One region of the Bradyrhizobium sp. LVM 105 genome, then DNA from elsewhere that is predicted to be linked to it. Evidence: predicted binding sites of a transcription regulator. Region 1 holds the regulator's gene; each other region holds the start of a gene.
The links. The regulator PhoB, encoded in region 1, activates phosphate uptake and scavenging genes when phosphate is short. The targets are predictions, from matches to a motif close to TGTCATNNANCTGTCAT.
Positions count from the first base shown of each region.

Region 1 (5,680 bases):
CCGCCGAGCGCCTTCGCCAGCGACATCACGTCAGGCGTGACGCCGGTGCGCCGATACGCGAACAGATCGCCGGCACGGCCCATGCCGGTCTGCACCTCGTCGAAGGCGAGCAGCAGGCCCTTCTCGTCGCAGAGCTGGCGCAACGCCTTGAGGAAAGCGGGCGGTGCCGAACGCACGCCGCCCTCGCCCTGGATCGGCTCGATCAGGATACCGGCGGTGTCGGGGCCGATCGCCTTCTTGACGGCGTCGAGGTCGCCATGCGGCACCTGGTCGAAGCCGTCCATCGGCGGACCGAACCCTTCGAGATATTTTGCAGAGCCTGTCGCAGCGAGCGTCGCCAGCGTGCGGCCGTGGAAGGCGCCTTCGAAGGTGATGATGCGGTAACGTTCCGGATGCCCCTTGGAGAAGTGATGATGGCGCACCAGCTTGATCACGCCCTCCAGCGCCTCGGCGCCGGAATTGCAGAAGAACACGAAGTCGGCAAAACTCTCGTTGCACAGGCGCGCAGCAAGCTTCTCGCCGTCCGGGCTCTGGAACAGGTTCGACATGTGCCACAGCTTCGTCGCCTGCTCCTGCAACGCCTTGATCAGATGCGGGTGGCAATGGCCGAGCGCATTGACGGCGACGCCCGAGGTGAAATCGAGATAGCGATCGCCATTGGTCGCGATCAGCCAGCAGCCTTCGCCGCGTTCGAAACCGAGGTTGGCCCTGGCGAAAACGGGGAGCAAATGCGGGGCTGCGCTGTTAGTCATGACGGCCACTTGATGTTGCGGACGGTGTGAGGCGTGCTTTGCGCAACGCACCATTGACCGGCCCGGAAAACGAAACGTGCCGCCTTTTAAGGGCGGCACGCGCGACCATCTTAGGCCTGGTGAAACGGGTGTCAATGCCGCCCGGAAAGCCCCGCGAAACGCTGAATCCGTAGTCTTGCGGTGCCGATTTTGCGGGTTTTTCACCACGGAACATGTGGACGCGAGTCGGCGGACTCTTGCGCGGGAGTCACGCCATATTGTAGCGTTTGGACTGTCAGATACGACATCTCGTGCAGCAGTTCTGATCCCTTAAGTCCTCATGTACCGGCGTAAACGTTCGGGCGTCTTGAGCGCGCCCGGCGAGCCTTAAGGGATTCTGGCGGCACGGGTTTTTGAAGGCTTAGACAATCGCTGCGAAGGCCCCAGGATGGCAGCCGCGCGGCGAGGGAAAGGGTGCAATGACGGTTTTGACCTGGTCCGACGATCGCGTCGAGCAGCTGAAAAAGCTCTGGGAGGCCGGACTTTCGGCCAGCCAGATCGCAGCAGAGCTCGGCAATGTGACCCGCAATGCCGTGATCGGCAAAGTGCACAGGCTCGGCCTGTCCGGCCGCGCCAAGAGCCCTTCGTCGGCCGCGCCCCGGCCGCGCAAGGCGCGTCCCGCCCAGCACATGATGCGGGTGACCCGCCCCATCGCGCGCGGCAACACCGCGCTGGCGCAGGCCTTCGAGGTCGAGATCGAGGCCGAGCCCGTCACCTACGACAACGTGGTGCCGATGAGCCAGCGGCTGTCGCTGCTCGAATTGAACGAGGCGACCTGCCACTGGCCGGTCGGCGATCCCTCGAGCCCGGATTTCTTCTTCTGCGGCGGCAAGGCGCTGTCCGGCCTGCCCTATTGCGCCCAGCACTCGCGCGTGGCGTATCAGCCGGCAGCCGATCGCCGCCGCGCACCGGCGAAGCCCACGCGGTGAGCTCGCGGAATTAACTGATCGCCTAGACTGCAGCCGTCACACGATGACGGCTCCAATGACTCGGTGTCATCCCCGCGAACGCGGGGATCCATAACCACAGGGCGCAATTGTTGCGCGAGATGGTGACTCCGAGTCTTCGCCAAACCACGTCCTGTGGTTATGGGTCCCGGATCTGCGCTGACGCTTGTCCGGGACGACACGGAGAGTGCGGCTACAGCCGCTACACCCAACGCCTGCTAACCCGACGCCTGCTCCGCCTTGGCGAAGCGATCGTCCAGTGCGTAGCCGGCGCCGCGGACGGTGCGGATCGGATCCTGCTCGCGGCCGAGATTGAGCAGCTTGCGCAGGCGGCCGATATGGACGTCGACGGTGCGCTCGTCGATGTAGATGTCGCGGCCCCAGACGCTGTCGAGCAGCTGCTCACGCGAGAACACCCGGCCGGGATGCTCCAGGAAGAACTCCAGCAGGCGATATTCGGTCGGGCCGAGATCGATCGGGCGGCCCGAGCGCGCGACGCGGCGCTTGTCACGGTCGAGCTCGATGTCGCCATAGGCGAGCACGGTGGCGAGCCGCTCGGGACTGGCGCGGCGCAAGAGGCCCTTCACGCGCGCCAGCAGCTCCGGCACCGAGAACGGCTTGACGATGTAATCGTCGGCGCCGGTCGCAAGACCCCGCACCCGCTCGCTCTCCTCGCCGCGCGCGGTGAGCATGATGATGGGCAGCTGCTTGGTCTCGGGCCGGGTGCGCAGGCGCCGGCACAGCTCGATGCCGGAGAGGCCCGGCAGCATCCAATCGAGCACGATCAGATCGGGAATGTGCTCTTTGAGGCGGGTGTCGGCGTCGTCGCCGCGCATCACCGTCTCGACGTCATAGCCGTCGCCTTCGAGGTTGTAACGCAGCAGCTCGGTGAGAGCTTCCTCGTCCTCAACCACCATAATGCGTGCGCCCATGGTGTCGTCGCTCCTTAGGTATTCGGGATCGTCGTGGCGAAGTTCGTCATGTCGCCCTTCGGCCGCTTGTCGGTGATCGCCTGGCCCTCGATCATGTAGAACACGGTCTCGGCGATGTTGGTGGCGTGGTCGCCGATGCGCTCGATGTTCTTGGCGCAGAACATCAGATGGATGCAGAACGAGATGTTGCGCGGATCCTCCATCATGTAGGTGAGGAGCTCGCGGAACAACGAGGTGCAGATCGCGTCGACTTCCTCGTCGCCCTTCCACACCGCCATCGCCGCCGGCAGATCGTGCGCGGCATAGGCGTCGAGCACCGACTTGACCTGCTGCTGCACCAGGTCGGTCATGTGCTCCAGGCCGCGGAACAGCTTGAGCGGATGGAAGTCGGTCTCCAGCGCGGCGACGCGCTTGCCCATGTTCTTGGCGAGGTCGCCGATGCGCTCGAGATCGGTCGCAACCCGCATGGCGCCGACGATCTCGCGCAGGTCCACCGCCATCGGCTGGCGGCGGGCGATGGTGAGCACGGCGCGCTCCTCGATGCGCTTCTGCAGCGCGTCGAGATCGGCGTCGATGGCGACGACGCGCTGGCCGAGCGCGACATCGCGACGGATCAGCGCATCGACGGAATCGACGATCATGCGCTCGGCGATCCCGCCCATCTCGGCGACCAGGCGGGTGAGCTCCTGGAGGTCGGTGTCAAAGGCCTTTGCGGTATGTTCAGTACCCATATTGCGTCTCCTCAGCCGAACCGGCCGGTGATGTAGTCCTGCGTCCGCCGGTCGGTCGGCGACGTGAAGATCTTGCTGGTGTCGTCGAACTCGATCAGCTCGCCGAGATACATGAAGGCGGTCTTGTCGGAGACGCGCGCCGCCTGCTGCATGTTGTGGGTGACGATCGCGATCGTGTAGTTCTCGGACAATTCCTGGATCAGCTCCTCGACCTTGGCGGTCGAGATCGGGTCGAGCGCCGAGCACGGCTCGTCGAACAGGATCACCTCGGGCCGCACCGCGACGGTGCGGGCGATGCAGAGGCGCTGCTGCTGGCCGCCGGAGAGCGACAGGCCGGAGGCGTTGAGCTTGTCCTTGACCTCGTTCCACAGCGCGCCGCCGCGCAGCGCCTTCTCGACGCGGTCGTCCATCTCGGACTTCGAGATCTTCTCGTAGAGGCGGATGCCGAAAGCGATGTTCTCGTAGATCGTCATCGGAAACGGCGTCGGCTTCTGGAACACCATGCCGACCCGGGCGCGCAGCAGGTTGAGGTCGAGCTTGGGATCGAGGATGTTGGTGTGGTCGAGCAGCAGCTGGCCGGTGGCGCGCTGCCCCGGATAGAGGTCGTACATCCGGTTGAAGATGCGCAGCAGGGTCGACTTGCCGCAGCCGGACGGGCCGATGAAGGCCGTGACGCGGTTGGTGCCGAGCGCCAGATTGATGTTCTTCAGCGCGTGGTGCTCACCGTAGTAGAAATTCAGGTTGCGCGCGGTGACCTTGGCAGGCGCCTCAGGCAGCGGCTGCGAGCCGGGATGAACGCTCGGCGCGCTGACGGAAACAGACATTTCACTCATTTTGCGGTCCTCTCGGCACCAAGGATGCGGGCGCCAATATTCAGGGCAAGCACAGTCAGGGTGATCAGCAGCGCACCGCTCCAGGCGAGCTGCTTCCAATAGGCGTAGGGGCTCTGCACGAAGTTGTTGATGGTCACCGGCAGGTTGGCCATCGTCTTGTCCAGGCCGAGGCTGAAGAACTGGTTGGACAGCGCGGTGAACAGCAGCGGCGCGGTCTCGCCGGCGACGCGGGCGGTGGCGAGCAGCACGCCGGTGATGAGGCCGGAGCGGGCCGCGCGGTAGGCGATGCGCTTGATCACCAGCGAGCGCGGCAGGCCGAGTGCGCTGGCGGCTTCACGCAGCGGGTTCGGCACCAGCAGCAGCATGTCCTCCGTGGTGCGCACCACGACCGGGATCACGATCACGGCGAGCGCCAGCGCGCCCGCGATCGCCGAGAAGCCCCGCATCGGCACCACCACCGCGCCGTAGATGAACAGGCCGATGATGATCGAAGGCGCCGAGAGCAGGATGTCGTTGATGAAGCGGATCACCGAGGTCAGCTTGTCGTTGCGGCCGTACTCGGCGAGGTAGGTACCGGCGAACAGGCCGAGCGGCGCGCCGATGCCGACGCCGATCGCGGTCATGATGATCGAGCCGACGATGGCATTGCGCAGGCCGCCGTCGGTCGAGCCCGGAGGCGGCGTGTCCGCGGTGAATAGCTCCAGGTTCAGGCCGCTGATGCCGTTGTAGAGCAGCGTGACCAGGATCAGCGCGAGCCAGGTGACGCCGAAGGCGGCGGCGGCGATGCAGAGGCCGCGGATGACGATGTCCCAGCGGCGGCGGCGTGCATAGATCGGGTTCATGGCTTCACTTCCCGGCCTTGGTTTCCAGCCGCATCAGCATCAGCCGCGCGGCCGCGAGCACGAAGAATGTCAGCACGAACAGCAGCAGGCCGAGCAGGATCAGGCCGGACTGATGCAGGCCGTCGCTCTCGGCGAACTCGGACGCGATCGCCGCCGAGATCGTGGTACCCGGGGCGAAGATCGAGGAGGAGATCCGGAACGAGTTGCCGATGATGAAGGTCACCGCCATGGTCTCGCCGAGCGCGCGGCCCAGCGCCAGCATGACGCCGCCGATGATGCCGACGCGGGTGTAGGGGATCACCACGCTGCGGACGACTTCCCAGGTGGTGCAGCCGACGCCGTAGGCGGCTTCCTTCAGGACCGGCGGCACCGTCTTGAACACGTCGACCGAGATCGAGGTGATGAAGGGCAGCACCATGATGGCGAGGATCAGCGCGGCGTTGAACAGGCTGAGATAGGACGGGGGACCTGCGAAGATCGCGCCCAGCACCGGGACGCCGTCGAAGACCCTGATCATAAAGGGCTGGAAGGTGTTGGCCAGGAACGGGCCCAGCACGAAGAAGCCCCACATGCCGTAGATGATCGATGGGATGCCGGCGAGCAG
Region 1 is NZ_QZMV01000003.1:607,397-613,076, reverse strand. Features, by position in the region: gene D6B98_RS12390 (aspartate aminotransferase family protein) at 1-752, opposite strand, end outside; gene D6B98_RS12385 (GcrA family cell cycle regulator) at 1,211-1,720, shown strand; gene phoB (phosphate regulon transcriptional regulator PhoB) at 1,957-2,670, opposite strand; gene phoU (phosphate signaling complex protein PhoU) at 2,685-3,401, opposite strand; gene pstB (phosphate ABC transporter ATP-binding protein PstB) at 3,413-4,234, opposite strand; gene pstA (phosphate ABC transporter permease PstA) at 4,231-5,076, opposite strand; gene pstC (phosphate ABC transporter permease subunit PstC) at 5,081-5,680, opposite strand, start outside.

Region 2 (5,680 bases), on a different contig from region 1:
ATTCGATGAAATAGAGCACCTGGCCGGCGATGACGGGCAGCACCTGCGGCAACAGGCCGAAGCGGATCTCGTGCAGCGCGCTGCCGCCGGAGGCGCGGATGCCCTCGACCTGCTTCTGGTCAGCGCCTTCGATCGCTTCCGAGAACAGCTTGCCGAAGGCGCCGAAATCCGACACCGCGATGGCGAGCACGCCGGCGAACGGGCCGAGCCCGACCACGTTGATCCACACCAGCGCCCAGATCAGGGTGTCGACGCCGCGGATCGAATCCAGCACGCGGCGAATGGGAAAACGCAGGATGCTCGACGGCACCACGTTGCGCGCGGCGAGCAGGCTGACCGGAAGCGCGAACAGTGCGGCGAGGGTCGTGCCCAGCAGCGCGATCGACAGCGTCTCGCCGAGCGCCTTGAGATAGACCGGCAGCGAGGAGCCGGGATCGGGCGGGATCATCATCAATGTGATCCAGCCCAGCTGGCTGAGGCCGGCCAAGAACCGCGACGGCGAGAAGTCGAGATCGACGAGGCCGTAGATCAGGATCGCGAACGCTGCGACGATCATCGCCGGCATCGCGAGCCGCGCTGAGGCCGGCCGGTCGAACACGTCGGGGTAGCGCGCGCGAAGCTCTCGCGGATCGACCTCGTGCGGCGTCACGTCCGCGCCTCCTTGCCGAACAGGCGGCCGCGCAGCCAGCCCGTGGTGATGTCGATGATGAAGACGGTGATTATGATGGTGAGCAGGATGGCGCTGACGTCCGAATAGTAGAATTTGCGAATGGCGACGACGAGCTCCTGGCCGATGCCGCCGGCGCCGACGAATCCCATCACCGAGGCTTCGCGCACATTGATCTCGAAGCGCAGCAGCGCGTAGCTGGCATAGCCCGCGGTCACCTGCGGCACGACGGCGAAGCGCATGCAGGCGAGCCAGCTTGCGCCGGTCGATCGGATGCCCTCGACCGGCTTCATGTCGGCGTTCTCGACGATCTCCGAGAACAGCTTGCCGAGCGCGCCGGTGGAATGGATCGCGATCGCGAGCACGCCGGCCATCGGACCCAGCCCGAACGCGATCACGAACACCAGCGCGAACACGATGCCGGGAACGGTGCGTGCGAATTCAAGCAGGCGCCGGACGACGAAGCGCAGCCAGGGTGCGGGCGAGGTATTCTCGGCGGCGAAGAAGTTCAGGCCAAATGCGAGCGTCGCGCCGATCAGCGTGCCGACGTAGCTGATTAGCAGGGTCTCTCCCAGCATCTTCAGCCATTTGCGCCAGCCCCACATCCACTCGCCGACATCGGTCCAGACCCGCTGGCCGCTGTCGAGCGTGAAAATGCGGTCGAAATAGCTGACGAAATTGCCGAAATAGCTGAACAGCGTGCGCAGATTCACTTCGGCGCCGATCGCGGCGAGAACCAGCGCCGCGGCGAAGACCGCGGCTCCGAACAGGAGGCGGAGCCGCCTGCGGGCCACCGCCTGGCGATAGGCGGCGTTGAGCACGGCGAGCTGCTGCTCGGGAAGGATCGAAACCGCTGTTGTCATGGGCTCGAGATCAGGTCCCGTCAAAGAAAGAGCCGGGTCGTTCGACCCGGCTCCAGTGGCATTGTCCTGATACTCAGGACGCCTTCTTCTTACGCAGGGCGTCGACGAACTTGATCAGCTCGATCGTGCCATCCCAATCCTTGGTGGTGGCGGGATGAAAGCCCTTCTTCTGGCCGTCGGAGAGGCGATCGAACGCGGCCTTGTCCTTGGCCGGCGCGTCGAAGAAAGCTTTCACAATGGCGGCCTTGGCGTCTTCCGGCAGGTCGGAGTTGAAAGCATAAGGGCCGTTGATGATCGGCGCCGATTTGTGGACGATGCGGAAGTCGTCCTTCTTCATCGCCGAGCCGTCGGCATTCTTCAGCATGCCCTTCGTCAGCATCTGCGCCAGCGTGGAATCGTCGTCGCTGGTCCACTGGTTGGCGGCGACGTCGACCGTGCCCTGCGACAACGCCAGCATCGCGTTCTCGTGGCTGCCGGTGAAGACGACCTTGCTGAAATAGGTGTCGGCATCGTGGATGCCCATCTTGTCGAGCTCGAAGCGCGGCACGTTGTTGCCGGAGGTCGAGTTCGGATCGACCAGGCCAAGGTTCTTGCCCTTGAGCTGATCGAGGGTCTTGTAGGGGCTGCTCGCCTTGACGAAGAACACCGAATAATAGCCGGTCGAGCCGTCGGCGTTGACGTCGTTGGCGAAGGCCTCGGACTTGACGCCGGTCAGGCGGGCGCGGGCGAACGCAGCCGAGCCGTAGCTGGCAATGTGGATGTTGCCGGCGCGCTGGCCTTCGATCACGGCGGCGTAGTCATTGGCGATGCGCAGCGTCACCTTCACGCCCAGCTCCTTGGAGAGATAGCTCATGAACGGCGCCCAGCGCTCGGTGACGCCGGAGGCGTTCTCGGCCGGCACGACCGCGAAGGTCAGCTCGGGATATTTCGCTTTCCAGTCGGCGGCCAGGGCTGAAGTCGTGAACGCGAGCGCGGCGGCGCCGGCAAGGACCAGTCTGCGAGTAATCATGATACCCTCTTCATCGGTTGGGGTCGGTTGACGCAAAGACTTGCAACGAAGACTTGCAACGAAACAGATTTCGCTCAGGCGGCCGCGGCCGTTCCGAGCGCGGGGACGCCCGCGGGCGCCGGCACAGGCATGGCACCCATGACATCGGCGGCTTCGAGATCGTAGAGCTCGCGTGCGACGTGATCTGTCAGCGCGGCCGGCGCGCCGTCGAACACCACGCGGCCCTGCGCCATGCCGATCAGGCGATCGCAATAGCTGCGGGCGAGATCGAGCGAATGCAGGTTACAGAGCACGGTGATGCCGAAATGCTTGTTGATGCGCAAAAGCGCATCCATCACGATCTTGGTGTTGCGCGGGTCGAGCGAAGCGATCGGCTCGTCGGCGAGGATGATGTCGGGCTGCTGCACCAATGCGCGCGCGATCGCGACGCGCTGCTGCTGACCGCCGGAGAGCTGGTCGGCGCGCTGCGCGGCGAGCGAAGCGATGTCGAACTGTTCGAGCGCCGACATCGCCAGCGCCTTGTCCTGCTCCGGCCACACTTGCGACAGCGAACGCCAGGCCGGCATCGTCGCAAGCCGTCCCATCAGGACGTTGGTGAGGACATCGAGCCGGCCGACCAGGTTGAACTGCTGGAAGATCATCGCCGAGCGCGCCCGCCATTGCCGCAGCTCCTTGCCGCGCAGCGCGGTGACGTCGATCCCGCCGAACAGGATGCGTCCCTCGGTCGGGGTCACCAGGCGGTTGATGCTCCGCAGCAGGGTCGATTTGCCGGCGCCGGACCGTCCGATCACACCGACGAAGCCGCCGGGGGAAATTTGAAACGAGGCACCGTCCACCGCGGCTTTCGCGCCGAAGCGACACGTCAGACCTTCCACAACCAGCATGCAGGGCTCCAGATTAACTGGAGCCAATCGCTAACGCCGGCGCTTAACACTTGTGTGACAGGGACGTTGCGGTGCGGCGATCCTGCACAGCTCATCCCCTGTCATCATGGTGTCATGACATCGTCATCAAGCCGCTCGAAGAGATACGCCCGTCCCCAGACTTCGGATTCGACATGGCCGCCAAAGCTCTTTCAGTTCAGCCGACCATCGATCCCTCGGCCAAGCTGCATGAGGTCAGGCTCGGCGCCTATACCGAGGTCGGCGCGCGCACCATCCTGCACGAAGTGGCGATGGGCGATTACTCCTATGTCGTGAACGATTCGCAGATCACCTACAGTACGATCGGAAAATTCTGCTCGATCGCGGCGATGACGCGCATCAATCCCGGCAACCATCCGATGCACCGCGCGACGCAGGCGCATTTCACCTATCGCTCCAGCGCTTACTTCGAAGGCGAGAGCGACGATACCGAGTTCTTCGACTGGCGGCGCCAGCATCACGTCCATATCGGCCACGACGTCTGGATCGGCCACGGCGCGATCGTGCTGCCGGGCCGCAACATCGGCACCGGCGCGGTGATCGCGGCCGGCGCCATCGTCACCAGGGACGTGCCGGCCTACACCATCGTCGCCGGCAATCCGGCCCGAATCGTGCGGCGACGGTTCTCCGAGGAGATTGCCGGGCGGCTTGCGCGGCTGGCCTGGTGGGACTGGGATCACGACAAATTGCGCGAGGCCCTGCCCGATTTCCGCAAGCTCGGGATTGAAGATTTTCTTGCGGCATATGAAGCACGAGCGAGATCTCTCGCCAATCCTCCCAGTGAACGAAGCGCGGTCGCGTGACAGACATCTTCCTTGAAGGCGGCCGGACCCTGATCGGCGCCGAACTCGTCGAAACGTCATTGGCGGTGTCCGGGCAGGACATCACTGCGATGGACGCTGCGCGCGGCCGGGCGCGGCTGGCGATCGACGCGCGGGGCCTGCTGGTGCTGCCCGGCATCGTCGATCTGCATGGCGATGCGTTCGAGCGGCAGATGATGCCGCGTGCCGGTGTCGACTTCCCGATCGACGTCGCGCTCGCCGACAGCGACCGCCAGGCCATCAGCAACGGCATCACCACGGTGTTCCACGCCACCACCTGCTCCTGGGAGCCGGGCTTGCGCAGCGCCGACAATGCGCGCGGCCTGATGGAGGCGATCGAACGGCAGCGTCCGCAATTCGCCGCCGACACCCGCTTCCATCTGCGGCACGAGACCTACAATCTCGAGGCCGAAGCCGAGATCGCGCAATGGCTCATGGAAGGCCGCGTCGACCTGTTCGCCTTCAACGACCACATGGACGGCACGGTCGCCGACATGGCCAAGCCGCGCAAGCGCAACCGCATGGTGGAGCGCACCGGACTGTCGGGCGAGGAATTCGATCGCCTGGTTGAACGCGTGACGTCGCGCGCCGACGAGGTGCCGGCTTCCGTTGCGCGTCTGGCCGCCGCGGCCCGCGCCGCCGAGGTGCGGATGCTCTCGCACGACGACGCGACGCCGGCGATGCGCCGAGAGTTTCGCGAGCTCGGCGCTGACATCGCGGAGTTTCCGATCAACGAGGAGACGGCGCGGGCGGCGGCAAGCCACGGCGACGCCATCGTCTATGGCGCGCCGAACGTCGTGCGCGGCGGCAGCCACACCGGCTGGACCAAGGCCTCCGACATGATCGCCAAGGGGCTCTGCTCGGTGCTGGCCTCGGATTATTATTATCCCGCGCAGCTGCTCGCCGCGTTCCGGCTCGCCGCCGATGGCGTGCTGCCGCTGACGGAGGCCTGGAATCTGGTCTCCGCCGGCCCTGCGCGCGCGACCGGCCTCACCGATCGCGGCGTGCTCGCGCAAGGCCGCCGCGCCGACATTCTGCTGGTCGACGACACTGCACCGCTGCGGCCGCGGCTGATCGCGGTGATATCAGGCGGCAAGCTCGTCCATCTCACCGATGCCACACGGCTGCTCGCCGCGGCAGCGATGCCGCGCGAAGCTGTCGTCGCGGCCTAAACCGGCTATGCTCGGGCGATGACAGATCTTCCCCGCTACGCGATCTATTTTGCCGCCGGCAGCGACAGCCCCCTCTCCCGCTTCGGCGCCGAGCTGCTCGGCTACGATGCCTATACCGGCAACGAACTGCCGTTTCCGCGCGAGGCGCTGGAGGTCGCGCCCGATTGGCGCGACCTTAGCGCCGATCCCCGCAAATACGGCTTTCATGCCACGCTGAAGGCGCCG
Region 2 is NZ_QZMV01000012.1:145,569-151,248, reverse strand. Features, by position in the region: gene phnE (phosphonate ABC transporter, permease protein PhnE) at 1-649, opposite strand, end outside; gene phnE (phosphonate ABC transporter, permease protein PhnE) at 646-1,530, opposite strand; gene phnD (phosphonate ABC transporter substrate-binding protein) at 1,604-2,539, opposite strand; gene phnC (phosphonate ABC transporter ATP-binding protein) at 2,614-3,423, opposite strand; gene D6B98_RS28165 (transferase hexapeptide repeat family protein) at 3,597-4,265, shown strand; gene D6B98_RS28160 (alpha-D-ribose 1-methylphosphonate 5-triphosphate diphosphatase) at 4,262-5,455, shown strand; gene D6B98_RS28155 (DUF1045 domain-containing protein) at 5,474-5,680, shown strand, end outside.
Region 2: the regulator PhoB is predicted to act here: its motif matches at 3,523-3,539, upstream of phnC (phosphonate ABC transporter ATP-binding protein).

Region 3 (5,680 bases), on a different contig from region 1:
CCGGCCGCTGTCGGAAAGCGCCTGTCCCCTGGTGAAGAAGTGAGTTGGCCGCGCCCGCGGGCGCGGCAGAATGAAATGGCATAACGAGACCGGGTACGAGATTGATCGATGCAGGCTCTATACGCTCAGCTACTGGTGGGACTGATCAACGGCTCGTTCTACGCGCTGCTCAGTCTCGGGCTTGCCGTGATCTTCGGCATGCTCAACATCATCAATTTCGCCCATGGCGCGCTCTACATGATGGGCGCCTTCGTCGCCTATTTCCTGCTGAATATCGGCGGCATCAACTATTGGTGGGCGTTGCTGCTTGCGCCCATCATCGTCGGCATCTTCGGCATGATCCTCGAGCGGACCATGCTGCAATGGCTGACCGGGCTCGATCATCTCTACGGACTGCTCCTGACCTTCGGCATCGCGCTGATCGTGCAGGGCGTGTTCCAGAACTATTTCGGCTCGTCCGGCCTGCCTTACGCCATTCCGGACCAGCTCAAGGGCGGCATGAATCTCGGCTTCATGTTCTTGCCCGTCTATCGCGGCTGGGTGGTCGTGTTCTCGCTGGTCGTGTGCCTTGCGACCTGGTTCCTGATCGAGAAGACCCAGCTCGGCGCATACCTGCGCGCCGCCACTGAAAATCCGACGCTGGTGCGCGCCTTCGGCATCAACGTGCCGCGCATGATCACGCTCACTTACGGTCTCGGCGTCGGCCTCGCCGCGCTCGCCGGCGTGCTCTCGGCGCCGATCAACCAGGTGCGGCCGCTGATGGGCGCCGACCTCATCATCGTCGTGTTCGCGGTGGTCGTGATCGGCGGCATGGGATCGATCATGGGCTCCATCATCACCGGCTTCGCGCTCGGGGTGATCGAGGGTCTGACCAAATATTTCTACCCCGAGGCCTCCAACACCGTCGTGTTCGTGCTGATGGTGCTGGTGCTCCTGGTGAAGCCAACGGGATTGACGGGAAGGGCGGCCTGATATGACAACCCTGACGGACGACACGCTGCCGGTGACCCCTCGCGCGATGCGCGACGAGATGATCGTTTTCGTGATGATGGCGCTGCTGCTCGCGGCGGTGCCGTTCACGGGCGTCTATCCGTTCTTCGTCATGCAGGCGCTGTGCTTTGCGCTGCTCGCCTGTGCCTTCAACCTGCTGGTCGGCTATGGCGGGCTGTTGTCGTTCGGCCACGCGATGTTCCTGGGCACCGCCGGCTATTGCAGCGCGCATGCGTTGAAGGTCTGGGCCTTGCCGCCCGAGCTCGGCATCCTCGTCGGCATCGCCGCGGCTTTCGTGCTCTCGCTCGTCACGGGCTACATCTCGATCCGCCGCCAGGGCATCTACTTCTCGATGATCACGCTGGCGCTGTCGCAGCTCTTGTACTTCATCTACCTCCAGGCCCCGTTTACCCACGGTGAGGACGGCATCCAGGGCATCCCGCAGGGACACATGTTCGGCATCTTCGATCTGTCCAAGCCGACGGTGCTGTATTACGTCGTGCTGGTCGGGTTCCTCGCCGGCTTCCTCCTGATCTTCCGCATCATCAACTCGCCGTTCGGCGAGGTGCTGAAGGCGATCCGCGAGAACGAGCCGCGGGCGATCTCGCTCGGCTACCGGACCGACCAGTACAAGTTCCTGGCCTTCGTGCTTTCAGGCACGCTGGCCGGTTTTGCCGGTGCGCTGAAAGTGTTCGTGGCGCAGAACGCCTCGCTCACCGACGTCCATTGGTCGATGTCCGGCGAGGTCGTGCTGATGACGCTGGTCGGCGGCCTCGGCACCATCTTCGGCCCCGTGGTCGGCGCCTTCGTGATCATCGCCATGCAGCAATATCTGGCGGGTTTCGGCCAGTGGGTGACGGTGATCCAGGGCGCGATCTTCGTGGTTTGCGTGCTCACCTTCCGCCGCGGCGTCGTCGGTGAAATCGCGCATTACTTCCGGAGATCGCTCTAAACGATTGATATCGCACCAATTTTATTGGTGCGATAATCCGGTGGATGATCCGGCATCGCAGGCGCGAGATGACACGCGCGCGGCTCGAAAATGGTCTATGACAGTTTCATGACGGCCCTTCGGGCCGGCGCATTTTCCAACCGGTAGCCTATCCCCATGATGCGATGGTTTCGTGCATTCCTGCCCAAGGAAGAGCGGTTCTTCGACCTGTTCGACCGGCATGCCCAGACAGTGATCCAGGGCGCGATCGCGCTCCAGGGCATGCTCAATGGAGGCGAGGAGACGCCGGTCTACTGCCAGCGCGTCAACCAGTTCGAGAACGATGCCGATAACATCACCCGCGAGGTGCTGACGGCGGTGCGCCGCACCTTCATCACCCCGTTCGACCGTGGCGACATCAAGAACCTGATCACATCGCTGGACGACGCCATCGACCAGATGCAGCAGACGGCCAAGGCCGTGATGCTGTTCGAGGTCCGTACCTTCGAGCCGCCGATGCGCGAGATCGGCGGGCTCCTGATCGAATGCGCCAATCTGGTCGGCCGTGCGCTGCCGCTGATGCAATCGATCGGCCCGAACGTGGCCATGCTCACCGCGATCACGGAAGAGCTGGGCAAGCTGGAGGGCCGCGTCGACGATCTCCACGACATCGGGCTGAAGGAGCTGTTCCTGAAGCATCGCGACGGCAATGCGATGGACTTCATCGTCGGCGTCGAGATCTACGACCACCTTGAGAAGGTGGCCGATCGTTTCGACGACGTCGCGAACGAGATCAACAGCATCGTCATCGAGCAGGTCTAGGGCCGTGGATGCAGCGTTGGGTCTTCCCATCCTGGTCGGCTTGATCGCCGTCGCTCTGCTGTTCGACTTCCTGAACGGCCTGCACGACGCCGCCAATTCGATCGCGACCATCGTCTCGACCCGCGTGTTGCGGCCGCAATATGCGGTGTTCTGGGCCGCGTTCTTCAATTTCATTGCCTTCATGGTGTTCGGCCTGCACGTCGCCCAGACCATCGGCACCGGTATCATCGATCCCGCGATCGTCGACGCCCAGGTGATCTTCGCCGCCCTGGTCGGCGCCATCGTCTGGAACCTGGTGACCTGGGCGCTCGGCATCCCGTCCTCGTCCTCGCACGCGCTGATCGGTGGGCTCATCGGCGGCGGCATGGCCAAGGCCGGGATCTCGGCCGCGGTATGGAGCGGATTGACCAAGACGGTGCTGGCAATCGTGCTGTCGCCACTGGTCGGCTTCCTGCTCGCGATGATGCTGGTGGCGATCGTGTCGTGGGCCTCGGTGCGCTCGACGCCGTTCGCGGTCGATCGCGCCTTCCGCATTCTGCAATTCGTCTCCGCCTCGCTCTATTCGCTCGGCCATGGCGGCAACGACGCGCAGAAGACCATGGGCATCATCGCGGTGCTGCTGTATTCGCAGGGCCATCTCGGCAGCGAGTTTTCCGTGCCGTTCTGGGTGGTGCTGTCCTGCCAGGCGGCGATGGCGCTGGGCACCTTGATGGGCGGCTGGCGCATCGTCCGCACCATGGGCCTGCGCATCACGAAATTGACGCCGATGCAGGGCTTCTGCGCCGAGACGGGAGGCGCGGCGACCCTGTTCATGGCGACCTTCCTCGGCGTTCCCGTCTCGACCACGCACACCATCACCGGCGCCATCGTCGGCGTCGGCGCGGCCCGCCGCGTCTCGGCGGTGCGCTGGAACGTGGCAAGCTCGATCGTCTATGCTTGGGTGATCACGATTCCGGCCTCGGCCATCGTCGCGGCGCTGACGTGGTGGGCGGTCCAGATCTTCGTCAAGTGACGAGCTTCAGACCGACGATCCCGGCGACGATCAGGCCGATGCTGGCAAGACGCAGGGCCGTGGCCGGCTCGCCGAACAGGACGATGCCCAGCGTCGCGGTGCCGACCGCGCCGATCCCGGTCCACACCGCATAGGCGGTTCCGACGGGCAGCGACTTGAGCGCGAGGCCGAGCAGGATGACGCTGCCGGCCATGGCCGCCAGCGTGACGATTGACGGAACAAGCCTGCTAAAGCCCTCGGTGTATTTCAGGCCGATTGCCCAGGTGATCTCGAGAAGCCCGGCGACGAACAGGATGCTCCAGGCCATGGCGACCCTCCATTCAAGGCAGGGTCGTCCCCGCGGGCTGATATGCTGACGAGCGGGAAGGCCGTCCTTCCCCAAGATCGATGGTCAAGCCGATATGGGGCTGGCCGAAGGGCTCCGCAATCGCCAATTGAGGCTTGATCAGGCCCATTTTCCCTGCCAAACGCTGCGGCCATGTCCGACATCGCCACCACCAATGCCGAATCGCCGGCCCGTTCCCCGCTTGCCGCGGAAGTCGCGCGGCGGCGCACCTTTGCGATCATCTCGCATCCTGACGCCGGCAAGACCACGCTGACCGAGAAGCTGCTGCTGTTCGGCGGCGCCATCAACCTGGCCGGTCAGGTCAAGGCCAAGGGCGAGCGGCGCAACACGCGCTCGGACTGGATGAAGATCGAGCGCGAGCGCGGCATCTCGGTCGTGACCTCGGTCATGACCTTCGAGTTCGAGGGCCTCGTCTTCAACCTGCTGGACACGCCGGGCCACGAGGACTTTTCGGAAGACACCTATCGCACGCTCACCGCGGTCGATTCCGCCGTCATGGTGATCGACGCCGCCAAGGGCATCGAGGCGCGCACCCGCAAGCTGTTCGAAGTGTGCCGCCTGCGTGACATCCCGATCATCACCTTCATCAACAAGATGGACCGCGAGAGCCGCGACGTGTTCGAGCTGCTCGACGAGATCGAGAAGACGCTGGCGCTCGACACCACGCCGATGACCTGGCCGGTCGGCCGCGGCCGCGACTTCCTCGGCACCTACGACGTCGTCAATGGCGGCGTGCGCCTGCTCGAAGGCGGCGGCGCCAAGACCGGCGCGGCGCAGCAGATCGAGATCGAGGAACTGGCCAAGCTCAACGCCAATCTCGACGTGGCTGCGGTGAAGGACGAGCTCGAGCTCGTCACCGAGGCCTCGAAACCGTTCGAGCTCGAGGCGTTCCGCGAAGGCCATCTGACCCCGGTCTATTTCGGCAGCGCATTGCGCAATTTCGGCGTCGGCGACCTTCTGGAAGGTCTCGGCAAGTTCGCGCCCGAGCCGCGCGCGCAGGACAGCGACCAGCGCAGGGTCGAGGCCACCGATCCGCGCATGAGCGCCTTCGTGTTCAAGATCCAGGCCAACATGGATCCGAACCACCGCGATCGCATCGCCTTCGCGCGCCTCTGCTCGGGCAAGCTCAGCCGCGGCATGAAGGCCAAGCTGGTGCGCACCGGCAAGAGCATGCCGCTGTCGAGCCCGCAATTCTTCTTCGCCCAGGACCGCTCGGTCGCGGACGAAGCCTTCGCCGGCGACGTCGTCGGCATTCCCAATCACGGCACGCTGCGCATCGGCGACACCCTGACCGAGGGCGAGGATTTCAACTTCGTCGGCGTGCCGAGCTTCGCGCCGGAAATCGTCCGTCGGGTGCGGCTCACCGACGCGATGAAGGCGAAGAAGCTGAAGGAAGCGCTGCAGCAGATGTCGGAAGAGGGCGTGGTGCAGGTGTTCCGTCCGCGCGACGGCGCGCCGGCGCTGGTCGGCGTCGTCGGCGCGCTGCAGCTCGACGTGCTGAAGGCGCGGCTCGAGGCGGAATATTCATTGCCGGTCGAGTTCGAGGTCAGCGAATTCCAGCTGGCGCGTTGGGTCTCCT
Region 3 is NZ_QZMV01000005.1:505,667-511,346, forward strand. Features, by position in the region: gene D6B98_RS17830 (ABC transporter substrate-binding protein) at 1-43, shown strand, start outside; gene D6B98_RS17835 (branched-chain amino acid ABC transporter permease) at 109-972, shown strand; gene D6B98_RS17840 (branched-chain amino acid ABC transporter permease) at 974-1,942, shown strand; gene D6B98_RS17845 (DUF47 domain-containing protein) at 2,099-2,743, shown strand; gene D6B98_RS17850 (inorganic phosphate transporter) at 2,748-3,755, shown strand; gene sugE (quaternary ammonium compound efflux SMR transporter SugE) at 3,748-4,062, opposite strand; gene D6B98_RS17860 (peptide chain release factor 3) at 4,234-5,680, shown strand, end outside.
Region 3: the regulator PhoB is predicted to act here: its motif matches at 2,040-2,056, upstream of D6B98_RS17845 (DUF47 domain-containing protein).